Regions from separate parts of the Cobetia sp. 1AS1 genome, predicted to be linked through region 3. Evidence: predicted binding sites of a transcription regulator. Region 3 holds the regulator's gene; each other region holds the start of a gene.
The links. Region 3 encodes PhoB, which activates phosphate uptake and scavenging genes when phosphate is short. Its sites were predicted from a motif close to TGTCATANNNNTGTCANA; they were not measured.
Positions count from the first base shown of each region.

Region 1: the regulator PhoB is predicted to act here: its motif matches at 5,228-5,245, upstream of ugpB (sn-glycerol-3-phosphate ABC transporter substrate-binding protein UgpB).
Region 2: the regulator PhoB is predicted to act here: its motif matches at 6,100-6,117, upstream of QD280_RS12355 (PstS family phosphate ABC transporter substrate-binding protein).

Region 1 covers NZ_JARWKU010000004.1:58,524-66,021, reverse strand. The annotation lists gene betA (choline dehydrogenase) at 1-1,469, shown strand, start outside; gene QD280_RS08910 (acyl-CoA dehydrogenase) at 1,831-4,299, shown strand; gene QD280_RS08905 (hypothetical protein) at 4,441-5,028, opposite strand; gene ugpB (sn-glycerol-3-phosphate ABC transporter substrate-binding protein UgpB) at 5,394-6,764, shown strand; gene ugpA (sn-glycerol-3-phosphate ABC transporter permease UgpA) at 6,965-7,498, shown strand, end outside.
Region 2 covers NZ_JARWKU010000007.1:30,464-37,961, reverse strand. The annotation lists gene QD280_RS12385 (beta-ketoacyl-ACP synthase III) at 1-705, shown strand, start outside; gene QD280_RS12380 (VacJ family lipoprotein) at 841-1,602, shown strand; gene QD280_RS12375 (PP2C family protein-serine/threonine phosphatase) at 1,718-2,869, shown strand; gene QD280_RS12370 (STAS domain-containing protein) at 2,862-3,416, shown strand; gene tal (transaldolase) at 3,598-4,536, opposite strand; gene QD280_RS12360 (Bcr/CflA family multidrug efflux MFS transporter) at 4,862-6,079, shown strand; gene QD280_RS12355 (PstS family phosphate ABC transporter substrate-binding protein) at 6,192-7,208, shown strand; gene pstC (phosphate ABC transporter permease subunit PstC) at 7,337-7,498, shown strand, end outside.
Region 3 covers NZ_JARWKU010000003.1:248,070-255,567, reverse strand. The annotation lists gene QD280_RS08315 (FAD-dependent oxidoreductase) at 1-561, opposite strand, end outside; gene QD280_RS08310 (chorismate lyase) at 880-1,458, shown strand; gene ubiA (4-hydroxybenzoate octaprenyltransferase) at 1,525-2,415, shown strand; gene phoB (phosphate regulon transcriptional regulator PhoB) at 2,639-3,328, shown strand; gene phoR (phosphate regulon sensor histidine kinase PhoR) at 3,336-4,658, shown strand; gene cysZ (sulfate transporter CysZ) at 4,941-5,669, opposite strand; gene phoU (phosphate signaling complex protein PhoU) at 5,866-6,591, opposite strand; gene pstB (phosphate ABC transporter ATP-binding protein PstB) at 6,811-7,498, opposite strand, start outside.

The sequences.
Region 1 (7,498 bases), on a different contig from region 3:
AATGTGGCCGCGGCAAGGGTCTGGGCGGCTCCTCGTTGATCAATGGCATGTGCTACATCCGCGGCAACGCGCTGGATTACGACAACTGGGCCAAGGACCCCATCCTGGCCGACTGGAACTATCGTGAGTGCCTGCCCTACTTCCGCAAGTGCGAGACGCGCGATATCGGCCCGAATGACTACCATGGCGGCGACGGCCCGGTGTCGGTCACCACGCCCAAGCAGGGCAACAACGAGCTCTATCATGCCTTCATCGCGGCAGGCATCGAGGCAGGCTACCCGGCCACCGAAGACGTCAACGGCTTCCAGCAGGAAGGCTTCGGCCCGATGGACCGCTTCGTGACCAAGGAGGGCCGTCGTGCCTCCACCGCGCGCGGCTATCTGGATACCGCCAAGAAGCGCTCCAACGTCACCATCGAGACGCGTGCCACCACCGACGTCATCCTGTTCGAAGGCAAGACGGCGGTCGGTGTGAAGTACGAGCGCAAGGGCCAGGACCACCGCGTGCGTGCGCGCAAGGAAGTGCTGCTGTGCGCTGGCGCCATCGCCTCGCCGCAGATCCTGCAGCGCTCCGGCGTCGGCAATCGTGAACATCTCGAGCCGCTGGGCGTGAAGATGGTCCATCACCTGCCGGGCGTGGGCGAGAACCTGCAGGATCACCTCGAGCTCTACATCCAGTACGAGTGCACCCAGCCGATCTCGCTCTACCCGTCCCTCAAGTGGTACAACCAGCCGCCCATCGGTCTGGAATGGATGCTCAAGGGCACCGGTGTCGGCGCCAGCAACCAGTTCGAGGCCGCCGGCTTCATTCGCAGCGATGACAACGAGGCCTGGCCGAACCTGCAGTATCACTTCCTGCCGATCGCGATCAGCTACAACGGCAAGAGCGCGGTGCAGGGCCACGGCTTCCAGGCGCACGTCGGGTCGATGCGCTCCCAGAGCAAGGGTCGCGTTCGCCTGACCTCTCTCGATCCCAAGGCTGCACCGTCGATCTTCTTCAACTACATGGCCGAGGAGCGTGACTGGGAAGAGTTCCGCGCCGCCATCCGCCTGACCCGCGAGATCATCGCCCAGCCCGCGCTGGACCCCTACCGCGGCCGCGAGCTGGCACCGGGCGCCCAGGCACAGACCGACGCCGAGCTCGACGAGTACGTGCGCAACCACGCCGAGACCGCCTACCACCCGTGTGGCAGCTGCCGCATGGGCAGTGACGAGACTTCAGTGGTCGATGGTGCCGGTCGCGTGCATGGCCTCGACAACCTGCGCGTCGTCGATGCCTCGCTGTTCCCGGTCATCCCGACCGGCAACCTGAATGCGCCGACGATCATGCTGGCCGAGAAGATGGCCGACAAGATTCGTGGCCGCGCGCCGCTGCCGCCGTCCGACGCCGATTACTTCGTGATCGAACCCGGCACGCCGGCCAAGAAGCCCGCCAAGCGCAAGATCGACTCTGCTCCGATCAATGGCTGAGCACTGATCAATGACTGAGCACTGATCAACGCCAGAGCCCGTGCGAGTCAACGCCTGCGACAGGTAGTCTGACCTCACGCACGCAAGCGCTATCGATCGACCAAGGCCCCGCATTGCGGGGCCTTTTTCATGCCTGTCAGACAGCTTTCACTCACCCCGGTCTGGCGCTCGCCGACCGCCTCCCCCGGGCGACTGCCCTTTTCGAGAATGAATCCGCACACCTTAGACCTTGGACGTACTGCAGGTTCGGGCAACATGGGATACGCTGAAGAGAATTCAAACAACTGTTCTAAACGCATGGCTGCTACGCTGTAGAAACGCCATGCAAAGACACCATCCCTCGCCACCCGGAGATCCTGCCATGACGCAGCTCATCCTCATCCTTGTCGCCGTTGCCGGTCTGTTGGCCGTCATGGCACGCGAAGCCGGGGCCCTCGCGGCCATCGGCGTTCTCGCCATCATCGGTATCGTCGGCCTGGCGGTCGACGCGCCGGTGCTGGGTTGCCTGCTGCTGATCGGCGCGGCACTGGTCGCGGTATGTGGCCTGCCGGCCCTGCGCAGCAAGTGGCTCAGCCCGCGCCTGTTCGCGATGTTCAAGAAGGTCTCCCCCAAGGTCTCGGACACCGAGAAGGTGGCGCTGGAAGCCGGCACCGTGTTCTGGGACGCCGAGCTCTTTTCCGGCAAGCCGCAATGGGACACCCTGACCGCACAGCGCAACGACGGCATCTCCAGCGAAGAGCAGGCCTTCATCGACGATCAATGCTCTGTCGCCTGCGGCATGACCAACAGCTGGGAGATCGCGCGTGAGCGTGCCGATCTGCCCGAAGCGCTGTGGGAATTTCTCAAGCGCGAGAAGTTCTTCGGCATGATCATTCCCAAGGAATATGGCGGCCTGGGCTTCTCGGCCAAGGCGCAGTCGCTGGTGCTGCAGAAGCTGGCAGTCAACGAGACACTGATGGTCACCGTCGGCGTGCCCAACTCCCTCGGCCCGGGCGAGCTGCTGCTCAAGTACGGCAGCGAAGAACAGAAGAACTACTACCTGCCGCGTCTGGCCGATGGCCGCGAGATTCCGTGTTTCGGCCTGACCGGCCCGCGTGCCGGCAGTGACGCGACCTCCATCCCGGACACCGGCATCGTGTGTCGCGGCATGCATGACGGCGAGGAAGTCGTCGGTATTCGCCTGAACTTCGAGAAGCGCTGGATCACCCTGGCGCCGGTCGCCACCGTGGTCGGCCTGGCCTTCCGCATGTTTGACCCCGAGCACCTGCTGGGCGACGTGGAAGACATCGGTATCACCTGTGCCCTGATTCCGCGCGACACCGACGGCATGGACATCGGCCGTCGTCACCACCCGATCGGCGCGCCGTTCATGAATGGCCCGATCTTCGGCAAGGACGTCTTCATTCCGCTCAGCTACCTGATCGGTGGCGAGCAGATGGCCGGACAGGGCTGGAAGATGCTGGTCGAGTGTCTGTCGGTGGGTCGCTGCATCACTCTGCCGTCCGGCTCCGCGGGCATCTCGCGCTACGCACTGGGCTGGAGCGCCGGCTTTGCGCGCATCCGTCGTCAGTTCAATCTGCCGGTGGCCGAGATGGAAGGCGTGCAGGAGCCGCTGGCACGCATGGCCGCGATGAACTACATCAGCCAGGCGTCGGTGCTGCACACCGCCAACATGATCGACAACGGCCACAAGCCGGCGGTGCCCTCCGCCATCCTCAAGAGCCAGCTGACCGAGATGGCCCGCTCGCTGCTGGCCGACGGCATGGACATCCACGGCGGACGCGGCGTGACGCTTGGCCCGCGCAACTACATCGGCGTGGCCTACGCCGGCACTCCGGTATCAATCACGGTGGAAGGCGCCAACATCATGACCCGCAACCTGATGATCTTCGGTCAGGGCGCGATCCGCTGCCATCCTTACGTGCTGGAGGAGCTGGCCGCCAAGGACGCCGATGACCTGAACGCCTTCGACAAGGCCTTCTTCCGCCATGCCGGCCTGATCTTCGGCAACGCGGCACGCGCCTTCACCCAGAGCTTCGGCATCGGCGGCAAGGCCACCGGCTTCGACGCCGTCGCCACGCCCTACGCCAGCCACATCAACCGCTTCAGCGCCGCCTTCTCGCTGTCCGCCGATGCGGCCATGGCAAGCCTCGGCTCCAGCCTCAAGGCGCGCGAGATGCTGTCGGCACGCCTGGGCGACGTGCTCTCCAACCTCTACCTGGCGTCACTGACGCTCAAGCAGTGGCACGAATCCGAGGCCTGCGAACACGAAGAGGCGCTGTTCCACTACAGCATGCAATGGCTGTTGCACCGCGCGGAAAAGGCACTGGATGAGCTGTTCGCCAACCTGCCCAACCGTGCGCTGGGCACTGCCCTGCGCGTGATCGCCCTGCCGCGTGGCCGTCAGTTCGCCATGCCCAGGGACAGCCTGACCCGCGAGATCGCCCGCGCCGTCTCCACCGACACCGCCCTGCGTGCCAAGCTGACCGACAACACCTGGGACGCGCAGGACGAAGGCCAGCAGGACAACGCCCTCGCCCGCTACAACGCGCTGCTCAAGGACTACCCGCGCGCCGAGCCGATCTACAAGGCGCTGGCCAAGGCCTACCACAAGGGCGAGATTCCGGCCGACGCACTGTCACCGGAAGCGCGTATCGAAGCGGCGGTCGAGGCAGGCATCCTGTCCGCCGAGGATGGCGACTTCATGCGCGTCTTCGAAGCCGAGGTACTCGACATGCTGACCGTCGACCACTTCGAATTCGACGCCTTCGTGCGCAAGCCGATGGCGAGTGACGGCACCGCCTCCAACCCGCAGCAGGACGCCGCCTGATGACTGGCCGACGCCCGCTTGATCGACGCCCACCTGATCGATACAGGAATTGATCGCCGATCGCAGAACCACAAAGGCCCCGCTCACTGAGCGGGGCCTTTGTCTTGGCAGAGCATGTCATTCGCTTGCGTCATCTCATCCTCAGATATGACGCGCGAAGTGCTCCAGGTCACGCACGAAGGCGTTCTTGTAGGTCTCGAAGTCCTTCGGGCGCGCCTTGAAGGAGCGTTTGATGCGCTCGCGGTCCAGGCGCAGCGGCGCGTCGAGGGCCGCCAGGTTGCCGACACGCGCCGCCGGATTCATGCCGACCAGCTCGCGCGGTTGATCGCCTTCGGCCTCGGCCTCCAGCCAGTCGTTGATGCCGGCGCGACGCAGCACGCTGACCAGTGAGCTGTCGGTGATGCGCACCTGCAGGCGGCCGTGATCGGACAGCTGGGAGACCAGCGCGATGCCGTGGTCGTGACCGCGATGCACCGTCGGCGTCGCCCACAGCGCCAGATTCAGGCCACGTGCGTTCTCGTCGAGTACCAGCAGCGCGGCAGAGTGGATGCGCTCGGCATCGTCGACCAGCGCGAACAGGCGCGCCATCTCATTCTCGAACCACACCCCACGCACGCCGGCGTAACTCACCAGCGCATCCAGACCACCCTCGCGGCCATGGACTTCGGCGCACAGCATCGCCAGACAGGCATCACGTCGGGCACCGGCACTCACTTCAACCACTTTCATCGCGTTCTCCGCCACAGGCATTTTCAGCGCGCAAGACTAGCACACTCGCTCGCCGGCCGCTTATTCCGGACTTGAGTTACCCCCGGCGCCTCGCTTGCCAGTATGAGCCGAGCTGGCGGCGCCACACACTCGCTGCTCATTCACAAACTCAGTCACAAATTCAGCCATAAGCTCAACCTCGCTCGAATGAACATCTTCCTGTCACAAAGTTGTAAGGCGGGCGCTATAGAGTCGTCTACGCTTTTCGGACGATCATCAAAAGAACAAGAAAATGTTCACTTGATCGTCGCCATCGATCGTCAGCGGCCAGCGTCCTTCTTCTTTGTTGCGGAAGCTGGCCAGGGGAACCTCTCAGGAGTTTGACCATGCGCCGCCCGACTCATCATGCAAGCACCCGCACGACTGCCACCGCGTCTCGTCGCCTCGCCAGCCTCGCGCTGGCCATCGGTTTCGCCTCCGCCTCCGCCAGTGCCCTCGCCGCCACCGAGGTGGAGTGGTGGCACGCCATGGGGGGCGGACTCGGCAAGAAGGTCGACGAGATCGCGGCCGACTTCAACGCAAGCCAGGACGACTACGTCGTCAAGCCGGTCTTCAAGGGCAACTACTCCGAGACCATGACCTCCGCCATCGCCGCCTTCCGCGCCGGCAAGGGCCCGGACATCGTGCAGATCTTCGAGGTCGGCACCGCCACCATGATGAGCGCCAAGGGCGCGATCGTCCCGGTGCATCAGCTGATGGCAGACTTCGCGCCGCAGGAAGGCACCGCCTTCGACCCGAACGCCTACCTGTCTGCCGTCACCGGCTATTACACCGATACCGACGGCAAGATGCTGTCGATGCCGTTCAACTCCTCGACGCCGGTGACCTACTACAACAAGGACGTGTTGGCCAAGGCGGGCGTCGAATCCATCCCGCAGACCTGGCAGGAGATGGGCGCCGCGCTCAAGAAGGTCGTCGATTCCGGCGCCGCCAGCTGTGGCCTGACCACCACCTGGCCGTCCTGGGTGATGCTGGAGAACTTCTCGGCGCGCAACGACGTGCCCTTCGCCAGCCAGGCCAATGGCTTCGCCGGCACCGATACCCGCCTTGAATTCAACACGACCGCCGTGGTCGACCACATCCAGCGTCTCGATGACTGGCAGGCCGACAAGCGCTTCGTGTTCGGCGGTCGCTTCGATGACGCGGCGCCCAAGTTCTACTCCGGCGAGTGCGCGATGATGATGGGCTCTTCCGCCAGCTATGCCGGCGTCAAGGAAAGCGCCAAGGGCTTCGAGTTCGGCGTGGCACCGCTGCCCTATGACAGCGACGTGATCGAGACGCCACAGAACTCCATCATCGGTGGCGCGTCGCTGTGGGTGCTGTCCGGTCACAGCGATGAGGAATACCAGGGCGTCGCCAAGTTCTTCCAGTACCTCTCAAAGCCTGAAGTGCAGGCCGACTGGCACCAGTTCACCGGCTATCTGCCGATCACCACTGCCGCGGCAGAGCTGACGCGCGAACAGGGCTTCTACGCCGAGAACCCGGGCACCGACGTCGCCATCACCCAGATGACCTCCGCGACGCCGACCGAGAACTCCAAGGGCCTGCGCCTGGGCAACATGGTGCAGATTCGTGACGTGATCAATGAAGAGCTGGAGAAGATCTTCTCCGGCAAGGAAAGCGTGCAGGACGGTCTCGACAACGCCGTCAAGCGCGGCGATTCGCTGCTCGAGAAGTTCGAACGCGCCAACGGCTGATCATCGCCACACCGGGGGCGGGCCCATGCCGGGCTCGCCCTCCCGCTATTTTCTCCAGCCAGAGAGCGGAAAGCGCATCCGACATCCGGTGTCCTTTCCCTTCTCTCACGGCTTGATGGCGCAGGAGCGGCCGAGGCTTGCCGACTCCGTGCTACCGACGGAACCACCCAGTCCCTCCTTGCTTGCGAGACCCCTGCTGCATGGCCCATTTCAATCGACACCCCATCACGCCCTGGATACTACTGGCGCCTCAGCTGCTGATCGTGGCCGTGTTCTTCTTCTGGCCGGCCTACCAGGCCATCGAACAGGCCTTCTATGTCGAGGATGCCTTCGGGCTCTCGCGGGAATTCACCGGGCTGAGCAACTTCGTCGGCGTACTGAGCGAGCCGGAATATCTCACGACACTATGGACGACCACCTATTTCTCCTTTGCGGTGGCCTTCGGCGCCATGGCATTGGCGCTGGGGCTGGCCGTACTGGCCGACCGCGTGCTGCGCGGCGCACACGCCTACAAGACCCTGCTGATCTGGCCCTACGCCGTGGCGCCCGCCGTGGCCGGGGTGCTGTGGCTATTCCTGTTCGACCCGACGCTGGGCATTCTGCCGGAGCTGCTGTCCGCCATCGGCATCGACTGGAATCACAAGCTCAATGGCGATCAGGCCATGTTGCTGGTGGTGCTGGCCTCGATCTGGAAGCAGATGAGCTACAACTTCGTGTTCTTCCTCGCAGGCCTG
Region 2 (7,498 bases), on a different contig from region 3:
TGCAGCTCCGCCACCTTCGGCATCGAGACCGCCGCCAACGCGATTCGCAGCGGCAGTGCCAGGCGCGTGCTGATGGTCAATCCGGAGATCTGCAGTGCGCATCTCAACTTCCGCGACCGTGACAGCCACTTCATCTTCGGGGATGCTTGCACGGCCGTGGTGCTGGAAGCGGCGGATGTCGCCACGCGCACCGATGGCTTCGAGGTGCTCGGCACGCGCCTGGTGACGCGCTTCTCCAATGCGATACGCAACAATTTCGGCTTCCTCAATCGCACGGCAGTGCTTGAGGACGACGTGGCATCCGCGATGACACTCGACAGCGCAAGCCATCGTGTAAAGGCCGATGACAAGCTGTTCATCCAGGAAGGGCGGCGCGTCTTCCGCGAGGTCTGCCCGATGGTGGCCGAGCTGATCACCACCCATCTGGGCGAGATCGAGGCAGATGGCGGTGATCTTGATCGCATGTGGCTGCACCAGGCCAACCGCCACATGAACGACATGATCGCGCGGCGCGTGCTCGGGCGTGACCCGTCGAGCGAGGAAGCGCCGATCATTCTCGATCGCTACGCCAATACCAGCTCCGCGGGCTCGGTGATCGCCTTCCACCTCCATCACGCTGATCTGGCGCCGGGGAGCCTGGGGGTATTGTGTTCTTTCGGGGCAGGCTACAGTGCCGGCAGCGTGCTGCTGAAACGCTGCGGTTGAAGCAGGACATTGCGCGAATCCACGTGGCCTGTGCTGGCTCTTGGCGGGCGCGGAACGTATAAAGAAGACCGGACCTGACAGCCAGGGATGTGGCAAGGACCGCTGCAGGAATCCAATAGACTTACAGGTGACGAGATGCACACGATCAAGACTTCCCTGCCGGCACTGCTGGCCATGTCCCTGCTGGCGGGTTGCGCCAGTACCGGAGACAGCGAGCCGAACCCTCAGGACCCCTGGGAGGGCTTCAACCGTAACGTCTATACCTTCAATGACACCCTGGATCGCTATGCCCTCAAGCCGGTCGCGCAGGGCTATGACTATGTGACGCCGGAGCTGGTACAGGATGGCGTGGGCAACTTCTTCTCCAATCTGGGAGAGGTCAGCACCATGTTCAACTCGGTGCTGCAGTGGAAGTGGGCCAATGCCGGTGTCTCCACCGGCCGCCTGCTGCTCAACTCCACCGTCGGTATCGGCGGCCTGTTCGACCCGGCCAGCGAGCTTGGCTGGACAGTGGACGAGGAAGACTTCGGTCAGACGCTTGCCGTCTGGGGTGCAGGGCAGGGGCCGTATCTCGTGCTGCCGCTGTTCGGTCCGAGTACCGTGCGTGATACCGCGGGCATGCCGGTGGATTACTTCGCTGATCCCATCAACTACGTCGAAGACGACAAGGTGCGTTACGGCCTGAAGGCGCTGGATCTGGTCGATACCCGTGCCGGTCTGCTCGAGCAGGAGAAGCTGATCCAGGGCGATCGCTACAGCTTCATTCGTGATGCCTACCTGCAGCGCCGCAACTTCGAGATCAACGATGGCAAGCTGGGCGATGATCCCTTCGCCAGCGACAGCTTCGATGATGCCGATCTCGACGGTGCCTTCGCACCGCAAGACGACAGCCAGTAACGCGTCACCCGCAGCAGGCGACCGGTACCGTGAATGGTCAGTGGTGCCGGTCGCGAGGGCAAGCAGCATCAAGACTGCGAGTGGATGGCAGTAAGGACGGGAATGAGGGGTTGGCATGGCGGATGAGCAAGGCAAGCGTCTGTTGATCGGTCTGATTGATCTTCCCGGCTCGCGGCGTGATGCGCTGGCGAACCTGTTGACGGATGAACGCTGCGCGGTGGCGGCCTGTGATGGCATCGCGACACTGCCCAGTGGAGTGGCGGTGGTGGTCGCGCATGTCGAGGCCGTTTCCAGTCATGAGTGGGCGCGTCTGGCCGAGCGCCTGCCGACGGTGGTGGTGGCCGAGAGCCGTGGCGATGAATGCCTGCTGCCGGCGGTGGAGGCCGGGCTGGTCGATTACCTCATCTCGCCGCGCGAGCATGGCTCGGTATTGCGCAGTCTGCTCAAGCGGGCGGCGGAGCATCACCAGCTGGCCCATGAGCACGCCAAGGCACGTGCGCGCCTCGAGGAGCTCAACGAGCACCTGGAGACGCATCTGGCGCTGCTGCGTCAGGACCAGCAGGCCGGTGGCCAGATCCAACAGCGTCTGCTGCCCCAGAGCGGGCAGCACATCAATGGCGTCAGTTATGAGTACTGCCTGTCGCCGTCGCTGTATCTGTCGGGTGACTTCCTCGAGTATCAGGCGATCGACGAACGCTTCAGCCTGTTCTACTTTGCGGATGTCTCCGGGCATGGCGCCTCGTCGGCCTTCGTGACCGTGTTGCTGAAGCTGTTGTTCGCACGCGCTATCCGCCACTGGGAGGAACATACGCCGGAAACCTTCGGCCCCGAGTGGCTGGCACTGCTCAACCGTGAACTGATCGACAGTGGTATCGGCAAGCATGCCACGGTGATGTGTGGTGTGATGGACCGTGACACGCGCACGCTGCATTACACCCTGGGCGCCCAGCTGCCGATGCCGGTACTGGTCACGCCTGACGGCGAACTGCGTGAGCTGGAAGGCAGCGGTCGGCCGGTGGGGCTCTTCCCAGACACCCGCTATCCAGCGTATCGTGTGGCGCTTCCTGAGCGCTTCCGTCTGTGGCTGGCCAGTGATGGTGTACTGGAATGCCTGCCGGGCGAGGCGCTGGAGGACAGGACTCGAGCACTGCATCAACGGATTCTGAGCAGTGAAGATGTGCAAGGATTGCGTCGTGGACTGGCGCTGGATGGCGAGCTGCCGGATGACCTTACCTTGATGACGCTGACAGGATTCCATGATGGATGAAGGACGTATCCAGGCCGTGTTCGAAGACGGCCTGTTCGTGCTCAAGCTATCCGGTGATGTACGCCTGACGCTGTGTGCCACGCTGGATCAGCAGGTACAGCGCGTGGCTGCGGTTGAGGGACTGGAAAGCGTGATCATCGATCTGCGCGAAGCGACCAATGTCGATTCCACCGCACTGGGCTTTCTGGCCAAGCTGGCGCTGGCGGTCCGCGACCGGCTGGTGATGCCGGCGCAGGTGGTGGCTGCCCATCCCGACGTGCTGACCATGCTCAAGGTGATGGGGTTCGACGAGGTGGCCAGTGTCGTGGACGCCGGCAGCCTGCCGGAGGCGGACCAGGCCGATCTGGACGGGGCTTCCTGCTGCAACGCGCCAGCGCTGAACGAGTCTCAGGATGACGCCGATGCCTCGCCCCAGCAGGAACAGGAGCTGCGCGGACGTATTCTCGAGGCTCACCGGCTGTTGATGTGCCTGAACGGCCACAACCGCCTGGAGTTCCAGCCGCTGATCGAGCTGCTGGAAAGTGAGGAGCATCGCCAGCCGCACTGAAGGCGCGCGCTGGGACGTTGAGCCTGACAGCACGCTGCTGAAAGCACGATCCAGACAGCACGTTTCTGAAAGCACAAAAAAAGCGCCTGCCGTGAAACACGGCAGGCGCTTTTTGTTGCCTTGGCCATTCAATGAGCTCTTGCTTAACAAGAGCTCATCATCGGCGCTATGCTCCGTTGGCTCAGTGGCTGCGCAGTTCGGCCAGCAGAGTCTCGAGCTTGCGCTGATCGGCCATGAACTTGCGGATACCTTCGCCCATCTTCTCGGTGGCCATGGCATCTTCGTTCATGTCCCAGCGGAAGTTGGACTCGGTCAGCACTTCCGGCACGTTCTGCTCGGCATCGGCGGCCAGCAGGCGACGTTCCAGCGGGCCGGTGCTCTCGGCCAGCTCACCCAGCAGTGCCGGTGAGATGGTCAGGCGGTCACAGCCGGCCAGCGCTTCGATCTCGCCGGTGTTGCGGAAGCTGGCGCCCATCACGATGGTCTTGTAGCCGTGACCCTTGTAGTGCTCGTAGATGGCCTTGACGGACTTCACGCCCGGGTCGTTGTCGCCGCTGAAGTCGGCGTCCGGCTGATTGGCCTTGTGCCAGTCGAGGATACGACCGACGAAGGGCGAGATCAGCGTCACGCCGGCATCGGCACAGGCCTGGGCCTGGGCGAAGCTGAACAGCAGCGTCAGGTTGGTGCGGATGCCTTCGCGCTCGAGCTTCTCGGCGGCGCGAATGCCTTCCCAGGTGGAGGCGGTCTTGATCAGGATGCGTTCCTGACCGACGCCATTGGCGGCGTAGCGCTCGATGATGCGATGCGCGCGACGGATGGTCTCGTCGGCATCGAAGGACAGACGGGCGCTGACCTCGGTGGAGACATAACCCGGCACCAGGCCGGCGATCTCGGTACCGATATCCACGGCCACGGCATCGACGGCATCATCGATGTCGGTGGCCTTGCGCGCGACTTCGGTCAGGCGCTCGCGACGTGACGGGTCCTGAGCGGCCTGCAGGATCAGTGACGGGTTGGTGGTAGCATCAGTGGGCGCGAAGCGACGAATGGCCTCGAGGTCACCGGTGTCGGCGACGACGGTGGTCATTTCCTTGAGTTGGGAGAGCTTGTCCTGTGCCATGCAAGAGTTTCCTGTACTGAGCGTGAGCCACCCGAAGGGGTGAGTGGCCCTCATGAATAAGGCAAGAGGTGAAGGGCAGGGGGCCGCCGGAGCGAGCGCTGCCACCGAGTGTGCACCCACGACTGCCGGCTGTGAAGACATCTCGGGCCGGTCGCCCCAAGTGGATGATCCGCGGGGATTTCATCAGCGTGATGTGACATTCGTCACCTGTGTAGGTCAACTGTATCAATTGTGCGGCGGCGCGCCCACTGTCGTCATCTGACGGCAAGGACGTGGCGTTTTCGGCACGTGGACATACCATCGACAAACGATTGCAGGAGGGGATGTGGACAAGCGTCAAACCCGTCAGTTGGCCTTGCTGGTCGCGGCCAATACGGCCCTGGCTCCATTGGCCATCGATGCCTATCTGCCGGCACTGCCGGCCATGGCAGAAGACCTGGCGACCACGGTGCACCATACGGAGCTGTCGCTGTCGGTCTTCCTGCTCGGCTTCTCGCTGGGGCAGTTGATCTTCGGCCCGCTGTCAGACCGTATCGGGCGCAAGCCGGTCCTGCTGTCAGGCATCTTCGTCTTCCTGCTGGCGAGTCTGGCCATCACCCAGGTCGAGAGTCTCGAGGGGCTCTATGCGCTGCGCTTCCTGCAGGCGCTGGGCGGCGGTGCCTCGGTGGTCAATTCCTCGGCGATCGTGCGCGATTGCTTCAGTGGCCGCGAGGCGGCCAAGGTGCTGTCCACCGTCGCGGTGATCATGATGCTGGCGCCCTTGATCGCGCCTGCCATCGGCAGTCTGCTGCTGGGCATGGCGGGCTGGTGGCTGATCTTCGCCTTCCTGGCCGCCTATGCCGCCTTCCTGTTGATAGTGCTGCCGCTGCGCTTGCCCGAGACCCGACGCAAGCGCGAGGCGGACGAGCCGCCGGCCAGTCTCCTGCAGGTCGCGCGTGACTATGCCAGCGTGCTGCGCCACGGGCCGGCGATGGGCTATGCGCTGACGCAGGCGATGGGCTTCGGTGGCATGTTCGCCTTCATCACCGCGTCGCCCTACGTCTATATGCAGCATTTCGGAGTGACGGCGGCCTGGTACCCGGTGCTGTTCGGCGCCAACATCCTGTTCATGTTCACCGCCAACCGTCTCAACGTGCGCCTGCTGTCACGCCTGTCGCCGCCGCGTCTGTTGCGCATCGGCATCGGTATCCAGCTGTCTGCCGCCATCCTGCTGGTATCGGCGCTGGCACTGGGGCTGGACCTGCTCTACGTCATCGCGCCGCTGCTGATGGTGTTCGTCGGGGCCAACGGCATGGTGGCGCCCAACGCGATCTCCTCGGCGTTGGAGTATTTCCCGCGCATCAGTGCCACGGCCAATGCGCTGATCGGCAGCATGCAGTTTGCCAGTGGCGCCGTGATCGGCATGCTGATCGCAGGTCTGGCGATGGACAGCCTGTGGCCGATGATTCTCGGCATGCTGGGCACGGCGCTGGTCAGCAATATTCTGCTGCGGGTGCTGGCAGGGCGCCGCGCCCTGGCGCGCCATGAGACGCCGCCCGACTGAGAAAGGCTTGAGCCGGCGACTGTCACACAGTTGTCATGAATGCTTGGCAAGGTACTCCCTGTAGACAAGAAGCCACCTCACTGGCTCATTCCTATCGCAAGGAGTTTCAGGCATGAAGGCGTTCCTCAAGTCCGGTCTCGCAGTGGCTGTCATCGCTGCATCAGTTGGTGCTGCAGAAGCCCGTGAACAGCTGCGCATCGTGGGTTCTTCCACGGTCTATCCGTTCTCCAGCTACGTCGCTGAAGAGCTGGGTGCCACCAGCGATTTCCCGACTCCGGTCATCGAATCCACCGGTTCCGGCGGCGGCATGAAGCTGTTCTGTGAAGGTGTCGGTGACAGCACTCCGGACATCACCAACGCCTCTCGTCGCATGAAGACGTCTGAATTCGAGCGCTGTGAAGAGAACGGCGTGACCGATATCACCGAAGCCATGATCGGCTTCGACGGTATCGCCTTCGCCCAGTCTGTCCGCGATGGCAGCATCGACTTGACCCGTGAGCAGATCACCCTGGCGGTCGCCGCTCAGGTGCCGGTCGACGGCAAGCTGGTCGACAACCCCTACACCAAGTGGTCCGAGATCGACTCCTCCCTGCCGGACCGCAAGATCACCGTCTACGGGCCGCCTTCCACTTCCGGTACTCGTGACGCCTTCGAAGAGCTGGTGATGGAAGTCTCCACCGAAGAGATGGAAGGCTACGGCGGTGAGGGTTACACCAACATCCGTCAGGACGGTCACTACATCGCTGCCGGCGAGAATGACAACCTGATCATCCAGAAGCTGGTCGAGAACACCGAAGCCTTCGGTATCTTCGGCTACTCCTTCCTCGAAGAGAATGCTGACAAGGTCGTCGGTGCTTCCATCGATGGCGTGCAGCCGGAAGCCGATGCCATCTCCTCTGGCGAGTACCCGGTCTCCCGCTCCCTGTTCTACTACGTGAAGAACCAGCACAAGGATGACGTGCCGGCTCAGCAGGCCTACAACGACCTGTTCATGAGCGAGAAGATGATCGGTGAGCTGGGCTACCTGAAGGGCATCGGTCTGATCCCGCTGCCGAAGGAAGAGCGCGCCATGCTTCGCGAGCAGGTCGCTGAGCGCACCAAGCTGACTCTGGCCGATCTCCAGAAGTAAGCAATGCAGCTGACCCTCTGACGCGGCCGGTTGCCCTTGGCAGCCGGCCCGTTTGCTTGACTGGTCGCAGGGTTTCGCAAGGCATGAAGCCTTCCCCCTGTGAACAACGCGACTCCGGGACCCGAAAGATGCAGACTCAGCAGATCTTTCTCTTCTTCATAGGCATCGTGGCGCTGGCTGGCCTGGTGGCCTTCTTCAGCGGCCGCAGCAAGGCACAGCGTGTGCGTGCCAGCGGTGCTGAAATGTACGCCCAGCCGGATCAGTACGGCTGGTTCACGGCAATCTCCAGC
Region 3 (7,498 bases):
CGGAGTTTCCTCCGGCGCGACCAGCGTGACGGGGTGGCCGGCCGCCGTCAGATCATTGGCGTATTCACAGCCGACCAGTCCGGCACCGACAATCACCACGTGCCCGTCTTCCCCGCGCTCGCGGGCCTTCGCCAGCGTCGCGCAGAAGGCCGCATAGTCGTCGAGGTCATTGATGCTCTGCACGCGTGAGGCCACTTCCGCGGCGACGGGGAAGGGACGACGCGGCGCGGCGCCGAGTGCCAGCACCAGCTCGTCATAGGCCAGACACTCCTCGCCCAGCCATAGCTGGCGGGCATCACCGTCGATGGCGGTGACGCGTTGATGGGTACGCAGCTCGGCATTCAGCTCGTCCACCAGCGCCACCGGCGCCTGACGCGACAGGTCGGTGGCCGACATCTTCTTGGCGAAGGCGGTGGACAGCATGGGCTTGGCGTAATCGTGGCCGCTATCCTGGCTGATGAGGATCAGCCGGCTGTCCTTGTCACGCGCACGCAGCGCGCGCGCCAGACCAATGCCCGCCATGCCGGTACCAATGATGACAAGGGTGCGAGGGTCGCGCATGGCACCATCTCCTGAGATCGATCCGAGGGAAGCGCTGATGAAAGAGCGCCAGCAGCGTCCGTCATGAACGCCGATGAATGCGCCCAGCATACCAGCCCGCCAGCAGTGCAGGCATGCCTGAGCGGGAGGCCTTGCCGCCCGGCCATGCTAGACTCGCCATTTCGTCATCCTGACAGGGAATTCACCGTGGTCCGATGCCCAGCAGGCGAGCCTCATCGCGCAGCGCTCACGCCACAGACCTCCACCTGTGAGGCGCCTCATTCGTCAGCCGAACCCCTGTGCCAGCCTGCGCCTCGCTGGCCTTCACCCACGCGCGTCATGCCCGCTGCTTCGGCGACGGTGCGCCGTCATTGGCAGCCGGCTGCCGCGCTGCAAGGTGTCATGCCGGCCGGCTGGTGGGCGTGGCTCTCCTCGACGGACTCGCTGACCCAGCGTCTTGCCAGCGCCATGCAGCAGCAGGATGAACGCGATGGCCAGCCCATCCAGGGCCTGCGCGTGCGCCTGCTGCTGCAGGACACCGGCCCCGCGCGGCTGGACGAGGCACGCCTGCTGGGCATCGGCCCACGCCGGCATGTCTGGCGACGCGAAGTGGCACTCTGTCATGGCGATACGCCATGGGTGATCGCACGCTCGCTGGCGGCGCTGGACCTGGCCCACGGCCATCGCCTCTCGACGCTGGGCGAGCGCTCGCTGGGCCATTGGCTGTTTCGCCAGCCCGACCTGACCCGCAGCGCCATCGATGTCAGCCGCGCCCCGCTGGTGCTTTCGAGCCCCAGGCCGCTGGCCCGCACCACCAGCCTGTGGATGCGCCGCTCGATGTTCTCGCATGGCCGCTTCAAGGTGCTGGTGCAGGAGGGCTTCACACCGGCCTTCCAGCACGCGCTGCAGCTGGCCTGAGCCTTGCTGGCCGACTGGCCTCGTTTCTCTCTTCCCTTGCCCACTACCACCCGCCCAGGAGCCATGATGACCGCGTCATCCACTTCCGCCGCTTCGCGTCCTTCCAGACTGGCCGACTACCTCGCCCTGACACGGCTGGACCGCCCCATCGGCACCTGGCTGCTGATGTGGCCGACCCTATGGGCACTGTGGCTGGCGGCAGATGGCATTCCCGAGCGCACGACCCTGCTGATCTTCATCGCCGGGGTCTATCTTATGCGCGCCGCCGGCTGCGTCATCAACGACTACGCCGACCGCCATTGGGACAAGCATGTCGAGCGCACGCGTGATCGGCCGCTGACCTCGGGTCGCATTTCGGAACGCGAGGCGCTGACGCTGTTCGGGGGGCTGGTCGCGGCCGCCTTCGTGCTGGTGTGCTTCACCAACCTGACCACGGTGCTGCTGTCGATCGTCGCCGTGCTGCTGGCGGCCAGCTATCCGTTCATGAAGCGCTTCCATCATCTGCCTCAGGTAGTGCTGGGCGCCGCCTTCGGCTGGGCGATTCCAATGGCCTTCGCCGCGACGCTGGAGGAGGTACCGACCTACGGCTGGTGGCTGTTCGCGGCCAACCTGATGTGGACGGTGGCCTACGACACCGCCTACGCGATGGTCGATCGCAACGACGACCTCAAGGTGGGCATCAAGTCCACCGCCGTGCTGTTCGGGCGTGCCGACAAGCTGATGATCGGCCTGTTGCAGCTGGGCATGCTGGCGGTGTTGATCGGCATCGGCCTGCAGCTGGCGCTGGGCATCTTCTACTGGCTGGGGCTGGCTGCCGCCGCCGTCACCTTCGTCTGGCAGCAACGTCTGATCCGGGAGCGTGAGCGTGCGCCCTGCTTCCAGGCCTTCCTCAACAATCATTGGACGGGTCTGCTGATCTTCGCCGGTATCGCCCTGGCGACCTGGCCGATGAGCTGACTCCTGCATAAACATTAGTATTATTTAATTTAAAGCAACCCCTGCCCTCTATTGCTCCCCAGCCCACGGTTCATGCCTGCCTGCCGCGCCTCCAAGGCGGCTGGCAGGCTTGCGTGCAAGCTGCCATGCTGGCAGTTGTCATCTCGTTGTCATATAAGCGGGTTGTAATCGTCATCGACTTGTCATTCTGGCGCGTGCGCCGACTGCTGCATGGGATCTAGCGATGAGCTCCAAGACCGTACTGATTGTCGACGATGAATCCTCGATTCGCGAGATGATCGCCGTTGCCCTCGAAATGGCGGATTACCGCGTGCTGGAGGCAGACAATGCCCAGGACGCCCACGCCATCGTCGTCGATGAAAAGCCCGATCTGCTGTTGCTGGACTGGATGATGCCGGGCACCAGTGGCCTGGAGCTCGCGCGGCGTCTCAAGCGTGACGAGACCACCTCGGAGCTGCCGATCATCCTGTTGACCGCCAAGGGCGAGGAAGACAACAAGATTCAAGGCCTGGAAGCCGGTGCCGACGACTACATCACCAAGCCCTTCTCGCCGCGCGAGCTGGTCGCCCGTCTCAAGGCCGTGCTGCGTCGCACCACTCCCAAGGGGGTCGAGGAGGCGGTGGAAGTCGAAGGCCTGATGCTCGACCCGGCCAGCCACCGCGTCACCGCCCACGGCAACTCGCTGGATGTCGGCCCGACCGAATATCGCCTGCTGCAGTTCTTCATGACGCATCAGGAGCGTGCCTACACGCGCAGCCAGCTGCTCGACCAGGTATGGGGCGGCAACGTCTATGTCGAGGAGCGCACCGTGGACGTGCACATCCGTCGCCTGCGCAAGGCGCTGGGCACAGGCCATCAGCATCTGATCCAGACCGTCCGCGGCACCGGTTACCGCTTCAGCGCTCAGGCCTGAGGGATTCATGCGCTATTGGACCAACGAGCTATGGCGCCTCGGCTACCTTGCCGGTGGCTTCGGCCTGATCGGTGGCCTGCTGGGCCATCTGGGCTGGGGCCTGGCGCTGGGTCTTTCGCTGTATCTGTTCGTCCATCTCAAGCACTTGAAGAGCCTCTACACCTGGCTGATCACCAATCCCCATGAAGAGCCGCCGCCCGGCGATGGCGTCTGGGGAGACCTGCTCGATCGTCTCTACCGCTACCAGAAGGGCCAGCGTCAGGCTCAGGAGCGACTGCGCAGCATCCTCAACCGTATCCAGGAATCCTCCGAGGCCATGCGCGACGGCCTGGTGATGCTGGACAACCACGGTGACATGGAATGGTGGAACAGCGCTGCCGAGCAGCTGGTCGGTCTCAAGGCCAGCCACGACCGCGGCCAGCACATCACCAACTATCTGCGTGACCCCGTCTTCATCGACTACTTCAATCGGCTGGCCTACCGCGAGCCGCTGACACTCCAGTCGCCGCTGTCTGACAACCTGACGCTGCAGATCTCCATCACCCTGTTCGGTGACAACGAGCGTCTGGTCATGCTGCGTGACGTCACCCGCCTCTATCGCCTGGAAGAGATGCGCCGCGACTTCGTGGCCAATGTCTCCCATGAGCTGCGCACGCCGCTGACGGTACTGGCCGGCTATCTCGAGACCTACTCCGATTACGCCGATGACCTGCCACCGCGCTGGCAGCGTGGACTGGGCCAGATGCAGAGCCAGACCGACCGCATGCAGCACCTGGTCGAAGACCTGCTGACCCTGTCACGCCTGGAAACCGACGAACTGTCCGACAACGGTCGCTGCATCGACATGAGTGCCCTGCTCGGCCATATCCGCGATGACGCCGAAGGCCTGTCCCAGGGGCGCCACACCTTCTCCATCGAGGCCGATGCCAGCCTGTCACTGCGCGGTGAGGAGCAGGAACTGCGCAGCGCGATCTCGAATCTGGTCTTCAATGCGGTGCGCTACACCCCCGAAGACTGCCATATCACCCTGCGCTGGAAGGCGGATGACCAGGGCCTGCTGGTCGAGGTGGAAGATGATGGGGATGGCATCGACCCGGTGCACCTGCCGCGCCTGACCGAGCGCTTCTACCGCATCGACAAGGGCCGCAGCACCGCCACGGGAGGCACCGGCCTCGGGCTTGCCATCGTCAAGCATGTGCTGATTCGCCATCAGGGCCATCTGGAGATCGACAGCCACCCCGGCGAGGGTGCGCGCTTCCGCTGTCACTTCCCCGACGAGCGCGCCTGTCAGGCGAGCGCTCCCCAGGCCAGCAGTGCGCTAGCCCAGTGATGGGCTGAATCAGTGATGATCTGACCCGGACGCCAGCCCAACGCAGAACGCCCCGCAGCCACCTCGACAGGAGGCGACTGCGGGGCGTTTCGTTTGGTCAATCAGACGACGCTGCGGCTATTTCAGCGACGTGCCAACCTAGCGACGAGTCAGCTCAGCGACAAGCCAACCTAGCGACGAGTCAGCTCAGCGACAAGCCAGCTCAGCGACAAGCCAGCTCAGCGACAAGCCAGCTCAGCGACAAGCCAGCTCAGCGACAAGCCAGCTCTGCGACAGGCTGTCTCAACGACGCGGTGCCGGCAACTGACGGTAGTGGCTTTGCCACATCAGTACCGCCCCGGCGACGGCGCCCGGGATGAACAGCAGATTGGCCAGCGGCACCAGCGTCATGACGAACACCGCGGCGCCGAAGGTCAGTGAGGGCCACCAGCGCGCCTTGAGGCGCTGCTTCATGTCACCGAAGCTGACCTGATGGTTGTCCATCGGGTAGTCGAGATACTGGATCGACATGCTCCAGGCCGAGAACAGTCCCCACAACAGCGGCGAGAGCAGGTTCAGGCCCGGGATGAAGCCGATGATGAACAGCGCGATCATGCGCGGGATGAAGTAGCCCAGCTTGGCCATTTCACGCCCCAGCGAGTCGACGCCGATCTTCATCAGGCCACGGTCATCGTCGATCAGGGTGCCATCCAGACGATGCTCGACCTTCTCGGCCAGAATGCCGTAGAAGGGCGCGGCGATCAGATTGGTCACCAGGCTGAAGGTGAAGAACACCACCAGCAACAGACTCACCACCAGCACCGGCCAGATCAACCAGCTGAGCCAGTCCAGCCACGCCGGTACCTTGAGCATCCAGTAATCGATCCAGCCACCGAACTGGTTGAACAATACCCACAGCGTGATGCTGTAGAGCACCAGGTTGATCGCCAGCGGTACGAATACGAAGCGGCGCAGCCCGGGGGTATAGACCATGCGGGTCCCGCGGACCAGCGCCGATACGGCATCAATCATGCGACGTCCTCGTCATCTCAAAAGAACCGGCCAGCCAGCGGGCTGACCGGAGCCACACCCTAGCACTCCCGCCTGCGCGGCGCAGCTGTCGGCCGCCTGACACCGCTCGCGCTCCCACGACGCAATCGCCCCGCGGCCTGCCGGTGGGCAGGTGCGGGGCGAAAGAGGCGACACAGGGGCAGGGAAGCGCGTCAGCTCACTTCTTGTCCAGGTCCTGCGGCTTCAGGTCATGGGTATCGGTGTGACGCACGTCCACGCCCTTGACCAGGAAGATGACGTACTCGGCCAGGTTGTCGGCGTGGTCACCGATGCGCTCCAGCGCACGCAGAATCCACATCACGTTGAGCACCGGCGTAATCTGGCGCGCGTCTTCCATCATGAAGGTCATCAGCGAGCGCATCGCGCTCTGATATTCCAGATCCACCGAGGCATCTTCACGCAGCACCTTGAGGGCAAGGTCGGTATCGAAGCGCGCGAAAGCCGTCAGGGAGTCACGCACCATGCTGCGCACGTGCTGGCTGAGGTGACGCACCTCGACCATGCCGCGCGGGCTCTGGCCGTTCTCGACCAGCGAGATGGCGTTGCGTGCGATCTTGCTCGATTCATCACCGATACGCTCGAGATCGGAGGTGGCGCGGATGACGGCCAGCACCAGGCGCAGGTCAGAGGCCGCCGGCTGACGGCGGGCCAGCACCCGGGTGCACTCGTCATCGATCTTGAGCTGCATGTCGTTGACAGCCTTGTCGTTGTCGCGCACCCGCGTGGCGGTTTCACTGTCGCCTTCCAGCAATGCCGTGACGGCATCCTGCAGCTGCTTCTCTACCAGTCCGCCCATGGCCAGCAGGTGTGTCTTCAGTGCATCCAGCTCGTGATTGAACTGCTCTGAGATATGCTTGCCGTGCGAATCGCTGGTGATATCCATTTCCCTCTCCCGGAAAGTCGCCCACCGAGTCAGGGGGCGTGACATGAATGACGTGACAAGTATGGCCCACTACTGACTGACACAGCGGGCTCCCCCTCAGCATGCCGACACTTGATTGCAGTTATGTTTCACCCATGGCGCAAAGGCGCTATCTGGCCGCCATCGTCAGCAATATCAGGGCGAAAAGGCTACCTGACTGCACGTTCGCGCCTGAGCGCGCTAACCGAAACGCCCCGTGATGTAGTCTTCCGTCTGGCGGCGCCGCGGGTTGGTGAACAGCTGATCCGTCGGGGCGAATTCCACCAGGCGGCCCTCATGCAGGAAGGCGGTATCGTCTGAGACCCGCGCGGCCTGCTGCATGTTGTGCGTGACGATGATCAGCGTCAGGCGCGAGCGCAGCGAACGGATCAGCTCCTCGATCTTGAGCGTCGAGATGGGGTCCAGCGCCGAGGCTGGCTCATCCAGCAGCAGCACCTCCGGCTCGACCGCCAGCGTCCGCGCAATCACCAGCCGCTGTTGCTGGCCACCCGAGAGCCCCAGCGCGCTGTCGTGCAGGCGGTCCTTCACTTCTTCCCAGAGCGCCGCGGAGCGCAGGCAGGATTCGACCTTGTCATCGAGGTGGCGCTTGTCATTCTCGCCGACCAGCCGCAGCCCGAAGGCCACGTTCTCGTAGACCGACATCGGAAAGGGGTTGGGCGTCTGGAAGACCATGCCGATCCGGCGGCGCAGCATCGGCACGTCCACGCCGCGCGCATGAATGTCCTCGCCCTCGAGCAGTACCTTGCCGGAAAGACGTGACTGTTCGTCGAGATCGGTCATGCGATTGAAGGTACGCAACAGACTCGACTTGCCGCAGCCGGAAGGGCCGATGAAGGCCGTCACGCGCTTGCGTGTGATCTGCAGGCTG